2 regions of the Escherichia sp. MAL-1 genome follow, and region 1 is predicted to be linked to the other one. Evidence: predicted binding sites of a transcription regulator. Region 1 holds the regulator's gene; the other holds the start of a gene.
What was found. Region 1 encodes LexA, which represses DNA repair genes until DNA is damaged. Its sites were predicted from a motif close to TNCTGTATGTACATACAGNA; they were not measured.

Region 1 (7,920 bases):
GTTCACGCTCAATGTACGGATACATGGCGCGCACTACCGCCACCGGATCGGCATCGATATCCGAGGAACCAAAGATCTCCCGGTCTACCGCCGCCAGAATACCCGGATTCTGATACGCCTCGCGCCCGACCATCACGCCATCCATATGTTGCAGGTGTGCTTTGGCCTCTTCCAGCGACTTGATACCACCGTTAATCGACATTGTCAGATGCGGAAAGTCACGCTTCAGTTGATACACACGCGGATAATCGAGCGGCGGGATCTCACGGTTTTCTTTCGGACTTAACCCCGAAAGCCAGGCTTTACGTGCATGGATGATGAACATCTCACACTCGCCTTTGCCGGAAACGGTGTTGATGAAATCGCAGAGAAATTCATAGCTGTCCTGGTCGTCGATGCCAATACGCGTTTTCACCGTCACCGGAATCGACACCACATCGCGCATCGCTTTCACGCAGTCGGCAACCAGCTGCGCATTACCCATCAGACACGCACCAAACATGCCGTTCTGCACCCGGTCAGACGGGCAGCCGACATTCAGGTTGATCTCATCATATCCACGCGCTTCTGCCAGCTTCGCACACTGTGCCAGCGCCGCCGGATCGCTACCGCCGAGTTGCAACGCTACCGGATGTTCTTCTTCACTGTACGCCAGGTAATCACCTTTACCGTGAATAATCGCCCCTGTGGTCACCATTTCGGTATACAGCAACGTATTGCGGGAAAGCAGACGCAAGAAATAGCGGCAATGTCTGTCCGTCCAGTCGAGCATTGGTGCAACGCTAAACCGACCACTCCAGTGAACGTCAGTTTTTTCAGGCATTGCGCTGGTTTGGTTGATTTTTTGCATTTCAGAATTACCGTGCATTTTCAAATGTAGAGATTATTTTATCGATATATCATGGGGTTATGTTATTCAGCATCACTGTTCAGGAGGCTCAATAACGGGGTACTATACCATAACAACAGGAAGCGCCTGTCTCATTGCAAAAGAAAATTGAGATCCTCTCAAGGCATGAAGCTCTCACGAAGTGATGGAAATAATCTTATTAGCCGTTAGCTTTGTTAAGGCCAATGATAAACAATCCAGGTTCGACGATAAATAAAAATCACACATTAAACTCCGGTGATATCTCTCCCTGCTAATAGCACTGATAGAGAAAAAAAGAACCCAATAAGCATTGGGTTCTTTTATGTAATGCCTTCCATACCATCGAAGAACTTCACATATTATTTCTCCGATTTAACCCCGAATAAATCATAAATTAATTTAGAAGTGTCTGTATATATTTTAATCTTTTCCTTTGAGTTTGGGTCAAACGACTTAGCAAAGTCAATTAATTTCGGTGCAGCATCTCGCATTTTGCTTAAAATATCAGGGGCGAGCTTTCCTTCATTCACCAGATGTGACATCTTATCCAGATAGCCATCAAAATTCATTTCTCCCCCATCTGCCAGACGCTTCATCTCTCCCAGGTACTTCTTCATATCACGTTGAGATAACTCTTCAAACTGAGCTGTCAGATAGTTCTCATTATCATCATTAATATTCACTTTTTCTGCTCCTGCTAAATCTGTGTAGGCACTAGAGTATGAAAGTGAAATCAACAGCGAAGCGAATAATTTTAAGCTGTTGTCATCATATTCCTGACATGCATTAACAAACGTTAAAAAACCAGAACCTATTGCTTGCAAATGTATATTCGCTAAAGGTTCATTATCTTTAGATTCCTCATAAAAAAGCTGAACCGTGGAGGGAAGGCCATTCTTGGTTTCTACATCAAAAGTATATCGTTCTATGGGCGTTGCATCTTTATTATCCTCAGGATTACATATACTATTAATCGCAAAATGAAAAATAGCCCGATCAACAACTGATGCAATAAATTCACGATCGTTTAATTCCTCATCAGTGCAATCTCCAATATACTTATTAACCCACTCTTTGAGATTAGTTATTTGCTCAATTAAAAACACATTTTTTTACGTGCATGCCATAAATTATGAGTGATTCTTTGAATAAACAAATCTATTTTTGCAATAATTATATCCCGATGACGCAGCGCTGAATAATCAATAGACTTACCATATATATTATTTAATTTATCTTTGATTGTACCTCTATTATCTAATTTATCGTTGGTTGCATCTATATTATCTAATTTATCTTTGGTTGCATCTTTATTATCGAATTGATTTGAATTGAGTGTTTTATTAAAGTATCCAGTTGCACCGGGTATTATCTTCAACATGATTCATCTACCTTTTTTGTCGTACCGTGTCCTCCTTATAAGTGTTTTGCCATCTGGTAACTATCAAAAATCGCTCATAATTTTCTGAACTACAGGTATGCGAACAACCCCAGTTAAATAAATAGCGAGTTAACTTGAAGCAATTTATTTAAAAATGAATTATTAATTATTATCGTGTTGATAATGGTACGACCAGGCAACACAACACCTTACGTACAAAACAGAAAAGCAACATTACGGCAACAATAAGGGTTCTCGGTGTTTTTCCTGGAACATGGTAAAGTAAGGACATTCTTAACCCCCACTTTGAGGTGCCCGATGGAAAAGACCACAACGCAGGAGTTATTAGCGCAGGCTGAAAAAATCTGCGCGCAGCGTAATGTGCGCCTGACCCCACAGCGCCTGGAAGTGTTGCGCCTGATGAGTCTGCAGGATGGCGCTATCAGCGCTTATGATCTGCTTGATTTGCTGCGCGAAGCTGAACCGCAAGCCAAGCCGCCAACGGTTTATCGCGCGCTGGATTTTCTGCTTGAGCAAGGTTTTGTGCATAAGGTGGAATCCACCAACAGTTATGTGCTCTGCCATCTGTTCGACCAGCCCACCCATACGTCAGCTATGTTTATTTGCGATCGCTGCGGCGCGGTGAAAGAAGAATGTGCAGAAGGCGTGGAAGACATCATGCATACGCTGGCGGCAAAAATGGGGTTTGCCCTGCGGCATAATGTGATTGAAGCACATGGGCTCTGTGCGGCATGCGTGGAAGTGGAAGCGTGTCGTCATCCTGAACAGTGCCAGCATGATCACTCTGTGCAGGTGAAAAAGAAACCGCGTTAAGAGGGCGTACATCCTTGTACACGTCGGGCAGGAGGGATTAATTACCAGCGATATTCATTGCGGGTTTCCCAATCCACGACCTCTTTTTCTGCCTGATCTTTCTGATAACCATAACGTTCCTGGATTTTACCGACCAGTTGATCACGTTTACCTTCAATGATCGTCATATCATCATCGGTCAGTTTGCCCCATTGCTCTTTCACTTTACCTTTAAACTGTTTCCAGTTACCGCCGGCTTCATCTTTATTCATAATCAAGACCTCATCGTTAGGTTGTGAATGAGAGTACGTTCACTTTTCTTCTGAACGTGAGATTAAGTGTAGTCAGCAATTTGGCTTAGGATAATTTATTCAGAATTTTTAACCGTCACGTTGCGGCAAACCAGGTACCGTTACGCCAGTGACGCCGCCAGATAGCCGCCAGAGAAAGCCCGCGCAACGCCAGAAAGACGGTTAATGCCAGCCACAAACCATGATTACCCAGCCACGGCAGCGTAAGGAGCGTCAGCGCAAAACCTGCGGCGGCCACCGCCATACTGTTACGCATTTCGGCGGCACGCGTTGCGCCTATAAACATGCCGTCCAGCAGATAACACCAGACGCCAACCAACGGCAAAATCACCTGCCAGATAAGATAGCGGTCAGCCAGCTGCTGAATCTGGGTTAACGACGTCAGCAACGCAATGATGTGTTCCCCTGCCAGCAAATAAACCACCGAAAACAGTAACGCTACAATCCCCGACTGGCGGCACGCTGCCCGCCATACATCCAGCAACTGGCTACCGTCGCGCGCACCGTATGCCTGACCGGAGTGCGCTTCAACCGCGTAGGCAAAACCATCAAGCGCATAGGCGGTAAAGGTGAGTAGCGTCATCAGAACCGCGTTAACAGCGATAATGTCACTCCCCAGTCGCGCACCAAGTACGGTGATCGCGCCGAAACAGAGTTGCAACAACAGCGAACGCAGCATGATATCGCGGTTAAGCGCCAGCAAGCGACGGAAGTTTCCTCGCCAGGCAGTTTTCAGCATTTCGCCGGAAATTCCGCGTAGTTTGAGGATTTTACGCACCATTAGCAGACCAATCAGCAATGTTGCATATTCCGCAATAACCGTCGCCAGCGCCGCGCCCTGCACGTTCATATGCAGCCCCATCACTAGCCAGACATCCAGCACAATGTTGAGGATATTGCCGACCACTAACAAAATTACTGGCGCACGGGCATATTGCACGCCGAGTAACCAACCGAGTAATACCAGATTCGCCAGCGACGCCGGTGCGCTTAACCAGCGGATTTCAAGAAAGCGCCGCGCCTGTTCCAGGACTGCTTCACTACCGCCAACAATATGCAGAGCCAGATCGATAATCGGTGTACGCAGCAGCGCAATTAACGCCCCAGCCCCCAACGCCAACAGCAACGGTTGCACCAGCGCACGGGCTAATGCCTGAGGATTTTTGGCACCATAAGCCTGCGCAGTCAGCCCGGTGGTGCTCATGCGTAAAAACAGCAACAGCATAAAGAGAAAGCTGGTCGCCGTTGCACCAACCGCCACGCCGCCCAAATAAACCGGGCTATCAAGATGACCAATTACCGCCGTATCGACCAGTCCCAGCAACGGAACGGTGATATTGGAGAAAATCATGGGTAAGGCGAGATGCCAGAGTGCTTTATCAGATGAAGTGAGGAATGCCATGCAGACAAGCCTGATGAAGAGAGATGAAAAACAAACCGCGACGCCTGGCGGCATCGCGGTCTCAGAGATATGTTACAGCCAGTCGCCGTTGCGAATAACCCCAACCGCCAGCCCTTCAATGGTGAAGCTCTGCTGACGAAGGTCAACGACAATTGGTTTAAACTCGCTATTTTCTGGCAACAGTTCGACTTTATTGCCCTGTTTTTTCAGGCGCTTAACGGTAACTTCGTCATCAATACGTGCGACAACGACCTGACCGTTACGTACATCCTGAGTTTTATGCACTGCCAGCAAGTCACCATCCATAATGCCGATATCTTTCATCGACATCCCGCTGACGCGCAGCAGGAAATCAGCATTCGGCTTGAACAAGGAAGGATCGACCTGATAATGACCTTCAATATGCTGTTGCGCCAGAAGCGGTTCACCGGCAGCCACACGACCTACCAGCGGCAACCCTTCTTCCTCTTCCTGCAACAGACGAATCCCGCGTGATGCGCCGGAAACAATTTCAATAACGCCTTTGCGTGCCAGCGCCTTCAGATGTTCTTCAGCCGCGTTTGGGGAACGGAACCCCAAACGCTGCGCGATTTCCGCACGCGTCGGCGGCATACCTGTCTGGCTGATGTGATCACGGATGAGATCAAACACCTCTTGTTGCCTGGCCGTTAACGCTTTCATTCCGCCCCCTGGGTGTATATACAGTTATGCTGTGAGTATATACAGCAAAAGGCGATTTTGGAACCATAAACTGCACAATAAACCAGAGATTTATCGAAATCTGGAAGGGTTATCCAAAATGCGACCATAACAGGATGCACCAGGTTATCACGGCGACGATAATCGCAATCAGCACCGCGGCGGATCCCATATCTTTAGCGCGTCCGGAAAGCTCATGGTATTCAGAGCCAATTCGGTCAACCACTGCTTCGATGGCGCTATTGAGGATTTCCACAATCATCACCAGCATCACGGAGCTGATAAGCAGCACGCGGGTAATTGCGTCCACATCCAGCCAGCAGGCGATGACCACCGCCAACAATACCGCTACGCCTTCCTGACGGAATGCCGCTTCGTTGATCCATGCAGCGCGTAAACCTTTCCAGGAATAGCCAGCAGCTTTGATAATTCGGGTGAATCCAGTGGTATTATTGGCCATTGAAAGAACCTTTTTACATTATGAGCGTCAATATCAGTGTACCGTTAAATCCGATGATTCGGGTTTGCGTAACGCTGCGCGAAACATGAGCGGATACCACAGAATTTCCCATGACTTTCTGCTATCCTTGCCGCGCATTTGCATTATTAACCAGAGGCTTTACATCGTTTATGTCCGGCTGGCCACGAATTTACTACAAATTACTGAATTTACCATTAAGCATCCTGGTAAAAAGCAAGTCTATTCCGGCAGATCCTGCCCCGGAACTGGGGCTGGATACCTCTCGTCCAATTATGTACGTTTTACCGTACAACTCGAAAGCAGATTTGCTGACGTTACGCGCCCAGTGTCTGGCTCATGACTTGCCTGACCCGTTAGAGCCGCTGGAAATCGACGGCACGCTACTGCCGCGCTATGTGTTCATTCACGGCGGGCCGCGTGTATTCACCTATTACACGCCGAAAGAAGAGTCTATTAAGCTGTTCCACGACTATCTCGATTTGCACCGTAGCAACCCAAATCTGGATGTGCAGATGGTGCCAGTATCGGTGATGTTTGGTCGCGCGCCGGGGCGTGAAAAAGGCGAAGTAAACCCGCCGCTGCGTATGCTTAACGGCGTACAGAAATTTTTCGCCGTACTGTGGCTCGGTCGCGACAGTTTTGTGCGTTTCTCGCCGTCAGTTTCGCTGCGCCGTATGGCGGATGAACACGGCACGGATAAAACTATCGCACAGAAACTGGCGCGCGTGGCGCGTATGCACTTTGCCCGTCAACGTCTGGCTGCTGTGGGCCCACGTCTGCCTGCTCGTCAGGATCTGTTTAATAAGCTGCTCGCCTCCCGCGCCATTGCCAAAGCGGTAGAAGATGAAGCGCGCAGCAAAAAAATCTCCCATGAAAAAGCGCAGCAGAACGCGATTGCGCTGATGGAAGAGATTGCGGCGAATTTCTCTTACGAGATGATTCGCCTGACTGACCGTATTCTGGGCTTCACCTGGAACCGCCTTTACCAGGGCATCAACGTCCATAACGCCGAGCGCGTTCGCCAGCTGGCCCACGACGGTCATGAGCTGGTATATGTGCCTTGCCACCGCAGCCACATGGACTACCTGCTGCTTTCTTACGTGCTGTATCACCAGGGGCTGGTGCCGCCGCATATCGCCGCTGGGATCAACCTGAACTTCTGGCCGGCCGGGCCGATTTTCCGCCGTCTGGGGGCGTTCTTTATTCGCCGTACTTTTAAAGGCAATAAACTTTATTCCACCGTTTTCCGTGAGTATCTCGGCGAACTGTTCAGCCGTGGTTATTCCGTCGAGTACTTCGTGGAAGGCGGTCGTTCCCGCACGGGGCGTTTGCTGGATCCGAAAACCGGTACGCTGTCGATGACCATTCAGGCGATGCTGCGTGGCGGCACGCGTCCGATTACGCTGATTCCGATCTACATCGGTTATGAGCACGTCATGGAAGTGGGTACTTACGCCAAAGAACTGCGCGGCGCGACGAAAGAGAAAGAGAGCCTGCCGCAGATGCTGCGCGGTTTAAGCAAGCTGCGTAATCTCGGTCAGGGTTACGTCAACTTCGGTGAACCAATGCCGTTGATGACCTACCTTAACCAGCACGTACCAGACTGGCGTGAATCTATCGATCCCATCGAAGCGGTGCGTCCGGCATGGTTAACGCCGACGGTCAATAATATTGCTGCCGATCTGATGGTACGCATTAACAACGCAGGCGCGGCAAACGCCATGAACCTGTGCTGTACTGCGCTTCTGGCGTCACGTCAGCGCTCACTCACCCGCGAGCAGTTAACCGAGCAACTCAACTGCTACCTGGATCTGATGCGCAACGTACCTTACTCCACGGACTCTACCGTTCCTTCAGCCAGCGCCAGCGAGCTTATCGATCACGCGCTGCAAATGAACAAGTTTGAAGTCGAGAAAGACACAATCGGCGACATCATCATTCTGCCGCGCGAGCAAGCGGTGT
Region 2 (7,920 bases), 2.2 Mb from region 1:
TCCGGCGATGAACATCATCCTGGTTGGCGCGATTGCCCTGCTGGCAATCAACTTCGACCTGGTAATGGCAACGGCGCTGATTAACTTTGGTGCGCTGGTGGCGTTCACTTTCGTTAACCTGTCGGTCATCTCGCAGTTCTGGATCCGTGAGAAGCGTAACAAGACGCTGAAAGATCACTTCCAGTATCTGTTCCTGCCGATGTGTGGTGCGCTGACCGTTGGTGCGCTGTGGGTTAACCTGGAAGAAAGCTCAATGGTTCTGGGTCTGATCTGGGCTGCTATCGGTCTGATTTACCTGGCTTGCGTCACCAAGAGCTTCCGTAATCCGGTTCCGCAGTACGAAGACGTAGCATAATCATCTTTTCTAATAATAAACCGGAGTCGAATGAACATTTGGCTCCGGTTTTTTTATTCTTTTGTATCGAACTCCTCATTAATAACCATTTGTTCTAATTTAGAGAATTTGGTTATTGGTCTGCATTCCACCAGTCATGAATAATTTCCTCATTAACATTCATCTGGTTAATTAATTTATGTTTTCAATGATATTAAGCGGGCTAATTTGTGGTGCTCTGCTGGGATTTGTCATGCAGCGTGGGCGTTTTTGCCTGACAGGTGGTTTTCGCGATATGTATATCGTGAAAAATAATCGCATGTTTTACGCCTTGCTGATTGCAATTTCGGTACAAAGCGTGGGGGTTTTTGCGTTAATTCAGGCGGGCCTACTGACTTACGAAGCCGGGGCGTTCCCGTGGCTTGGTACTGTTATAGGTGGGTATATCTTCGGGCTGGGAATTGTTCTGGCGGGTGGATGTGCCACCGGGACCTGGTATCGCGCGGGTGAGGGATTGATCGGCAGTTGGATCGCGCTTTTCACTTATATGGTGATGAGTGCGGTGATGCGTTCTCCACATGCCAGTGGTTTAAATCAAACCTTGCAGCACTACAGTACTGAACATAACTCTATTGCTGAGACTTTTAATTTGTCTGTGTGGCCGTTGGTTGCCGTTTTGCTGGTGATAACGCTCTGGGTGGTGATGAAAGAGTTGAAGAAGCCAAAACTCAAAGTCGCGACCTTACCGCCGCGCCGAACCGGGATCGCTCATATTCTGTTTGAAAAACGCTGGCATCCCTTTGTCACTGCTGTACTCATCGGTTTGATTGCGCTTTTAGCCTGGCCCCTGAGTGAAGCAACCGGACGCATGTTTGGGTTAGGAATCACTTCCCCAACGGCCAATATTCTGCAATTTCTGGTCGCGGGTGACATGAAATACATTAACTGGGGCGTTTTCCTGGTGTTAGGGATCTTCGTGGGGTCATTTATTGCAGCCAAAGCGAGCCGTGAGTTCCGCGTTCGCGCAGCTGATGCACAAACAACATTACGTAGCGGGTTAGGTGGTGTACTGATGGGCTTCGGTGCCAGTATTGCAGGTGGTTGCTCTATCGGTAATGGACTGGTTATGACTGCAATGATGACCTGGCAGGGCTGGATTGGCCTTGTATTTATGATTCTCGGAGTCTGGACTGCGTCCTGGCTTGTGTATGTTCGACCGCAGCGTAAGGCGCGACTGGCAACTGCTGCGGCAAATTAAGTAAGGTGTAAAGATGGTGATTAAAAAGCTGGATGTGGTGACGCAGGTCTGTCCGTTTCCACTCATAGAAGCAAAAGCAGCTCTGGCAGAAATGGTCAGCGGCGATGAGTTAGTGATTGAGTTTGATTGCACCCAGGCAACTGAAGCAATCCCACAGTGGGCGGCGGAAGAAGGACATGCCATCACCGATTATCAGCAGATTGGCGATGCAGCGTGGAGCATCACCGTTCAAAAAGCCTGACTCAACATTGTCCTCCGCCGTACCAGCGGCGGAGGCTTCAAATTAGACAATCTCTTCCGCGTACTGCCAAAGTGCTTTTAACAGCGCCACTTTCTCTTTGTCATCGGCATATTGTTGTACCAGCATCTGCAATTCATCAGCATAACCCTGCAAAAACTCTGGCGTGAAGACCTGGCGACGGTGCTCCAGCCAGCGTTGCTGCTCGGCATAATCCAGCGTCCCCGGGAAGTTGCGTGCCCGATAATTGAACAACAGCTTTTCAATCCGTTTATCAACAAAAGTGATATCCAGTGCCGGTAAATTACGCGGCTCGGTTTCCAGCACAATTTTCATTGCTGCACGATCTGCGTCACTGAAAAAGCCGTTATAAAGCTGTGCATCCACGTTATCTGAAGGCGTAAACGGTTCGGCTTCCGCGAATATCGCCACCACTTTTTCGCGCACTTGCGGATTTTCACGCAGAATTTTCAGGTTATCGAGGCAATGCTGACGATTAATTCCCAGTCGGTCGGCATCTTCCGGGCGTAGCGTATTCGCCTGGGCCAGCACCGGACATTTATTGATATGCACCAGCTTAACCGGAACGGCGGCGTTATCGCCAAGATCGGTTTTTGCGGTATATAAACGCTCGCGCAATGTGTCGCTATCCAGTTCCAGTAATGGCGAAATGTCTCCTGCCAAATCCACCATAATTACGGCATTGCGATTTTCAGGATGCCACGCCAGCGGTGCCACCCAGCTGGTATTGCCGCGCCATGCCCCAAACATTCCGGAAACGTGAACCAGGGGTTTCATCTGCGGAACATCAATCAACGCCATCAGTTTGTGTTTATTACGATGGGTAAAGAGATATTCAAACAGACGTGGCTGACGCGTTTTTACCAGTTTCGCCATCGCAATAGTGGCGTACACATCAGCCATCGCATCGTGGGCGTTGCTATGTTCAATTCCATTCGCTTTGGTTAAATGCTCAAGGCGAAAGCTCGGTAGACCGTCATCATTTTCAGGCCAGTTTATTCCTTCCGGGCGCAGGGCATAACAGGCACGCATAACATCCAGTAAATCCCAGCGCGAGTTATCATGCTGCCAGCTCCAGGCGTAAGGATCGTAGAAATTACGATAAAAAACGTTGCGTGTGACTTCGTCGTCGAAACGCACATTGTTGTAGCCCAGAATACAGGTCTTCGGTACGGTAAAAAGCGAGTGAATACGGGCGGCAAACGCGGCTTCGTTTTCTCCTTTCGCCCGTGCTTCCTGCGGGGTAATACCGGTAATTAATACGGCTCCTGGCTGGGGTAAATAGTCATCAGCGGGCTTGCAGTAAAAGACTTCGGGTTCGCCGATGACATTGAATTCGCTATCGGTGCGAATGGCTGCGAACTGTGCAGGGCGATCTAACGCGGGGTGCGTGCCAAAGGTTTCGTAATCGTGAAACAAAAAGGTAGATTGTTGCTTACCGTCATTCATCATTAGGTTAAATCCGTTATTTCTGCTGTCTGCCAGAGTATCAAATATCACCGTGCTAATCAGCTTTAGCGCCACAATTTGGCAGCGAGTGGCAACAGATCATGTCAGATAAAAATGAGAGGGTAGTCACATTTTCTTGCACTTTATTCCAGCCAGTTCATAAGTATTTCCGTAAAAAGAACAGCTATTTGAAACTCCTGAGGGTTTGCTGTTGAAACGCCGTCTTATTATTGCTGCTTCTTTGTTCGTTTTTAACTTATCGTCTGGTTTTGCGGCGGAAAACATTCCTTTTTCACCTCAGCCTCCAGAGATTCATGCCGGGTCCTGGGTATTGATGGATTACACCACCGGTCAGATCCTCACCGCGGGTAATGAGCATCAACAGCGCAATCCCGCCAGCCTGACAAAGCTGATGACGGGTTATGTCGTGGATCGCGCTATCGATAGTCATCGCATTACGCCAGACGATATTGTCACCGTGGGGCGCGATGCGTGGGCGAAAGATAATCCGGTGTTTGTCGGTTCTTCACTGATGTTTTTGAAAGAGGGCGATCGCGTATCGGTACGTGATTTAAGCCGTGGTTTAATTGTGGATTCCGGAAATGACGCTTGTGTTGCTCTGGCTGACTATATTGCCGGTGGGCAACGGCAGTTTGTTGAAATGATGAACAACTATGCCGAGAAGCTGCATCTCAAGGATACGCATTTTGAAACAGTGCATGGTCTGGATGCACCTGGCCAGCATAGCTCGGCTTATGATTTAGCTGTGCTTTCTCGTGCTATCATCCACGGCGAGCCCGAGTTTTATCATATGTACAGTGAGAAAAGTCTCACCTGGAACGGTATCACCCAGCAAAACCGTAACGGGTTGTTGTGGGATAAAACCATGAATGTTGACGGCCTGAAAACGGGTCATACTTCTGGTGCCGGGTTTAATCTCATTGCTTCGGCTGTAGATGGGCAGCGTCGTCTCATTGCAGTGGTAATGGGGGCTGACAGTGCAAAAGGTCGTGAGGAAGAGGCAAGAAAATTACTGCGTTGGGGGCAACAAAACTTTACTACGGTGCAAATTTTGCACCGTGGGAAAAAGGTCGGAACGGAACGCATCTGGTATGGCGATAAAGAAAATATCGACCTGGGAACGGAACAAGAGTTCTGGATGGTGCTACCGAAAGCCGAAATTCCACATATCAAAGCCAAATATACCCTTGATGGTAAAGAACTCACCGCGCCAATTAGCGCCCATCAGCGGGTAGGGGAAATTGAACTTTACGACCGTGATAAACAGGTGGCGCACTGGCCGCTGGTTACCCTGGAATCTGTCGGGGAAGGCAGCATGTTTTCTCGCCTGAGTGATTATTTCCACCATAAGGCCTGACCTTTCTTTTGCAGCAGACTGGCAGGAGTGCGAGTCTGCTCGCATAATCAACACTCATTCCTTGTGGTTTTAATTTTGCAACTATACTGTATATAAAAACAGTATCAATGGAGGCGTCATGAACTACGAGATTAAGCAGGAAGAGAAACGTACCGTTGCAGGTTTCCATCTCGTTGGCCCGTGGGAACAGACGGTAAAGAAAGGCTTTGAGCAGTTGATGATGTGGGTAGATAGCAAAAATATTGTGCCGAAGGAGTGGGTTGCTGTCTATTACGACAATCCAGATGAAACACCCGCCGAAAAATTACGCTGCGACACCGTCGTGACGGTGCCGGGTTACTTTACGCTTCCCGAAAACAGTGAGGGCGTCATTCTGACAGAAATTACAGGTGGTCAGTATGCGGTGGCGGTAGCTCGTGTAGTCGGTGATGATTTTGCTAAACCCTGGTATCAGTTCTTTAATAGTCTCTTGCAGGACAGTGCTTATGAAATGTTACCAAAGCCCTGCTTCGAGGTTTATTTGAACAATGGCGCGGAAGATGGGTACTGGGATATCGAAATGTATGTTGCGGTGCAGCCAAAACATCACTAATTCATCTCAGGGCGGTGTGTTAACGCGATGACCACTCTTTTTTTTGAAAGCGAAAAGAGTAAGATGCGCCTTTCAATTTTTTCGCTCCTGCCGGGAAATTACACTGTTCCCGGTTTGTCCGTCGGATAATTCAGAGGCGCGCCTTCTGGCCGACAGATGAGTTATGAGCGCTTTTAATCTCATTACGGAGTTTCTGCGTGCGTGCCGATAAGTCATTAAGCCCGTTTGAAATCCGGGTATACCGCCATTACCGCATTGTGCATGGTACTCGGGTCGCGCTGGCATTCCTGCTCACTTTTCTCATTATCCGCCTGTTTACTATCCCGGAAAGCACCTGGCCGCTGGTCACCATGGTGGTGATTATGGGGCCAATCTCGTTCTGGGGTAACGTTGTCCCTCGCGCCTTTGAGCGTATTGGCGGTACGGTGTTGGGTTCGATTTTAGGTCTTATCGCTCTGCAACTGGAGTTAATCTCGTTACCGCTGATGTTAGTCTGGTGCGCGGCGGCCATGTTCCTTTGCGGTTGGCTGGCGCTGGGCAAGAAACCGTATCAAGGTTTATTGATTGGGGTGACGCTGGCAATTGTTGTGGGTTCCCCGACAGGTGAAATTGATACGGCGTTATGGCGAAGCGGCGATGTGATCCTCGGCTCTTTACTGGCAATGTTGTTTACCGGTATCTGGCCACAACGGGCGTTCATCCACTGGCGCATTCAACTGGCGAAAAGTCTGACCGAGTATAATCGGGTCTATCAATCTGCATTCTCACCGAACTTACTCGAACGCCCACGTCTGGAAAGCCATCTACAAAAACTCCTGACCGATGCCGTGAAAATGCGTGGACTGATTGCGCCCGCCAGCAAAGAAACCCGTATTCCAAAATCGATATATGAAGGTATCCAGACCATTAACCGCAATCTGGTTTGTATGCTGGAGTTGCAAATCAATGCATACTGGGCCACGCGCCCCAGCCATTTCGTGTTATTGAACGCGCAAAAACTTCGTGATACCCAGCACATGATGCGTATTTTCATGAAAGGAGATCACTCAATAACTTCCATCGAGATCGGGTAATAACATTTGAACAGATCGCTGAATAACATCGATGGAGATCACTTTTGACTCATTTTGTTATTCAGTGATCTCCATCAATGTTATTGGAACTTCACAGGTGTGTTGATCTGTATCTTTTGCCATTCCGGTAAAGGATACCTATGCCAACAGTTCCAATTTCTATGAGAAAACTTAAAGAAATTCTTAGGCTTAAATACGGTGTTGGACTCAGCCATCGACAAATTGGTCGTAGTCTTGCAATCTCCCCTTCCGTTGTATCCAGATATGCTAATCGGGCGGCTCAACTTGGCATAAAGCAGTGGCCCTTACCTACAGGATGGGATGATACAAAACTAAAACATGCGTTCCTTCAGACCCAGGTTAAGATGAAGAAGCACTCTCTGCCTGACTGGGCTACAGTACACCGGGAACTGCGTAATAAATGCGTGACGCTGCAGCTACTCTGGGAAGAATACTGTGAGCGTAATCCAGGCGGTTTTTACAGCTATAACCATTACTGCCGGATGTACCGTGAATGGCTCAAAACCACTTCACCATCAATGCGTCAGGTACATAAAGCTGGCGAAAAACTTTTCGTTGATTACTGTGGACCTACCGTTGGCGTTACCGACCCTGAGACCGGAGAAATAAGAACTGCTCAGGTCATCGTAGCTGTTCTCGGGGCATCAAGTTACACATGGGCAGAGGCCACCTGGTCTCAGCAGCTTGAAGACTGGGTGATGAGTCATGTTCGCTGCTTCCAGTGGTTGGGTGGCGTTCCTGAACTTGTTGTTCCGGACAATCTGAAAAGCGCCACATCCAGGGCATGTAAGTATGATCCTGACGTTAACCCTACCTACCAGCAGATGCTTGAGCATTATAATGTCGCAGTTTTGCCTGCGCGGCCACGTAAACCGAAAGATAAAGCCAAAGCTGAAGTTGGCGTTCAGGTTGTTGAACGCTGGATCATGGCCCGAATCAGGCATGAGATCTTCTACAGCCTTGCATCGCTTAATCAGCGCATTCGGGAGTTGCTGGAAAGACTGAATAACAAAATAATGCAGAAGTTGGGTTATTCACGTGCAGAACTCTTCATCCAGCTTGATAAACCCGCACTGAAGCCTCTTCCTGAAGCCAGTTACAGTTACACCCTGGTGAAGAAAGTCAGAGTTCATGCCGATTACCACGTGGAAATCGACAAACATTACTACTCGGTTCCATGTTCGCTGTTAGGCCAGCAACTGGAAGCATGGATCTCCGGAGAACTGGTAAGACTCTTCAATCAGGGGCAGGAGGTTGCTGTGCACCCGCGCAAGCGTACTTATGGCTACAGTACCCGCAACGAGCACATGCCTGAAGCTCATCGACAGCATGCCACCTGGACGCCAGAGCGTCTTCTGGAATGGGCGGGGCACATAGGCAGTGAAACTCATAGTTATGTGCTTCATATACTGAACTCTCGTCCACATCCGGAACAAAGCTATCGCTTCTGCCTTGGACTCCTGAACCTTCATAAAAAATACAGTAAAGCCAGACTTAATGCAGCATGTGCAAGAGCTCTGAAAACAAAGGTATGGCGTCTGTCAGGTATTAAATCG

Region 2: the regulator LexA is predicted to act here: its motif matches at 4,763-4,782, upstream of sbmC (DNA gyrase inhibitor SbmC).

Annotation. Positions count from the first base shown of each region.
Region 1 is NZ_CM129609.1:4,569,122-4,577,041, forward strand. Features, by position in the region: gene dusA (tRNA dihydrouridine(20/20a) synthase DusA) at 1-868, opposite strand, end outside; partial or broken gene ACU8XX_RS22850 (DUF2713 family protein) at 1,231-2,252, opposite strand; gene zur (zinc uptake transcriptional repressor Zur) at 2,571-3,086, shown strand; gene ACU8XX_RS22860 (CsbD family protein) at 3,128-3,337, opposite strand; gene dinF (MATE family efflux transporter DinF) at 3,453-4,778, opposite strand; gene lexA (transcriptional repressor LexA) at 4,851-5,459, opposite strand; gene dgkA (diacylglycerol kinase) at 5,569-5,937, opposite strand; gene plsB (glycerol-3-phosphate 1-O-acyltransferase PlsB) at 6,108-7,920, shown strand, end outside.
Region 2 is NZ_CM129609.1:1,877,362-1,885,281, forward strand. Features, by position in the region: gene plaP (putrescine/proton symporter PlaP) at 1-355, shown strand, start outside; gene tsuA (thiosulfate utilization transporter TsuA/YeeE) at 534-1,592, shown strand; gene tsuB (thiosulfate utilization sulfurtransferase TsuB/YeeD) at 1,606-1,833, shown strand; gene sbcB (exodeoxyribonuclease I) at 1,876-3,303, opposite strand; gene dacD (serine-type D-Ala-D-Ala carboxypeptidase DacD) at 3,512-4,678, shown strand; gene sbmC (DNA gyrase inhibitor SbmC) at 4,797-5,270, shown strand; partial or broken gene ACU8XX_RS09025 (FUSC family protein) at 5,468-6,295, shown strand; gene istA (IS21-like element ISEc12 family transposase) at 6,484-7,920, shown strand, end outside.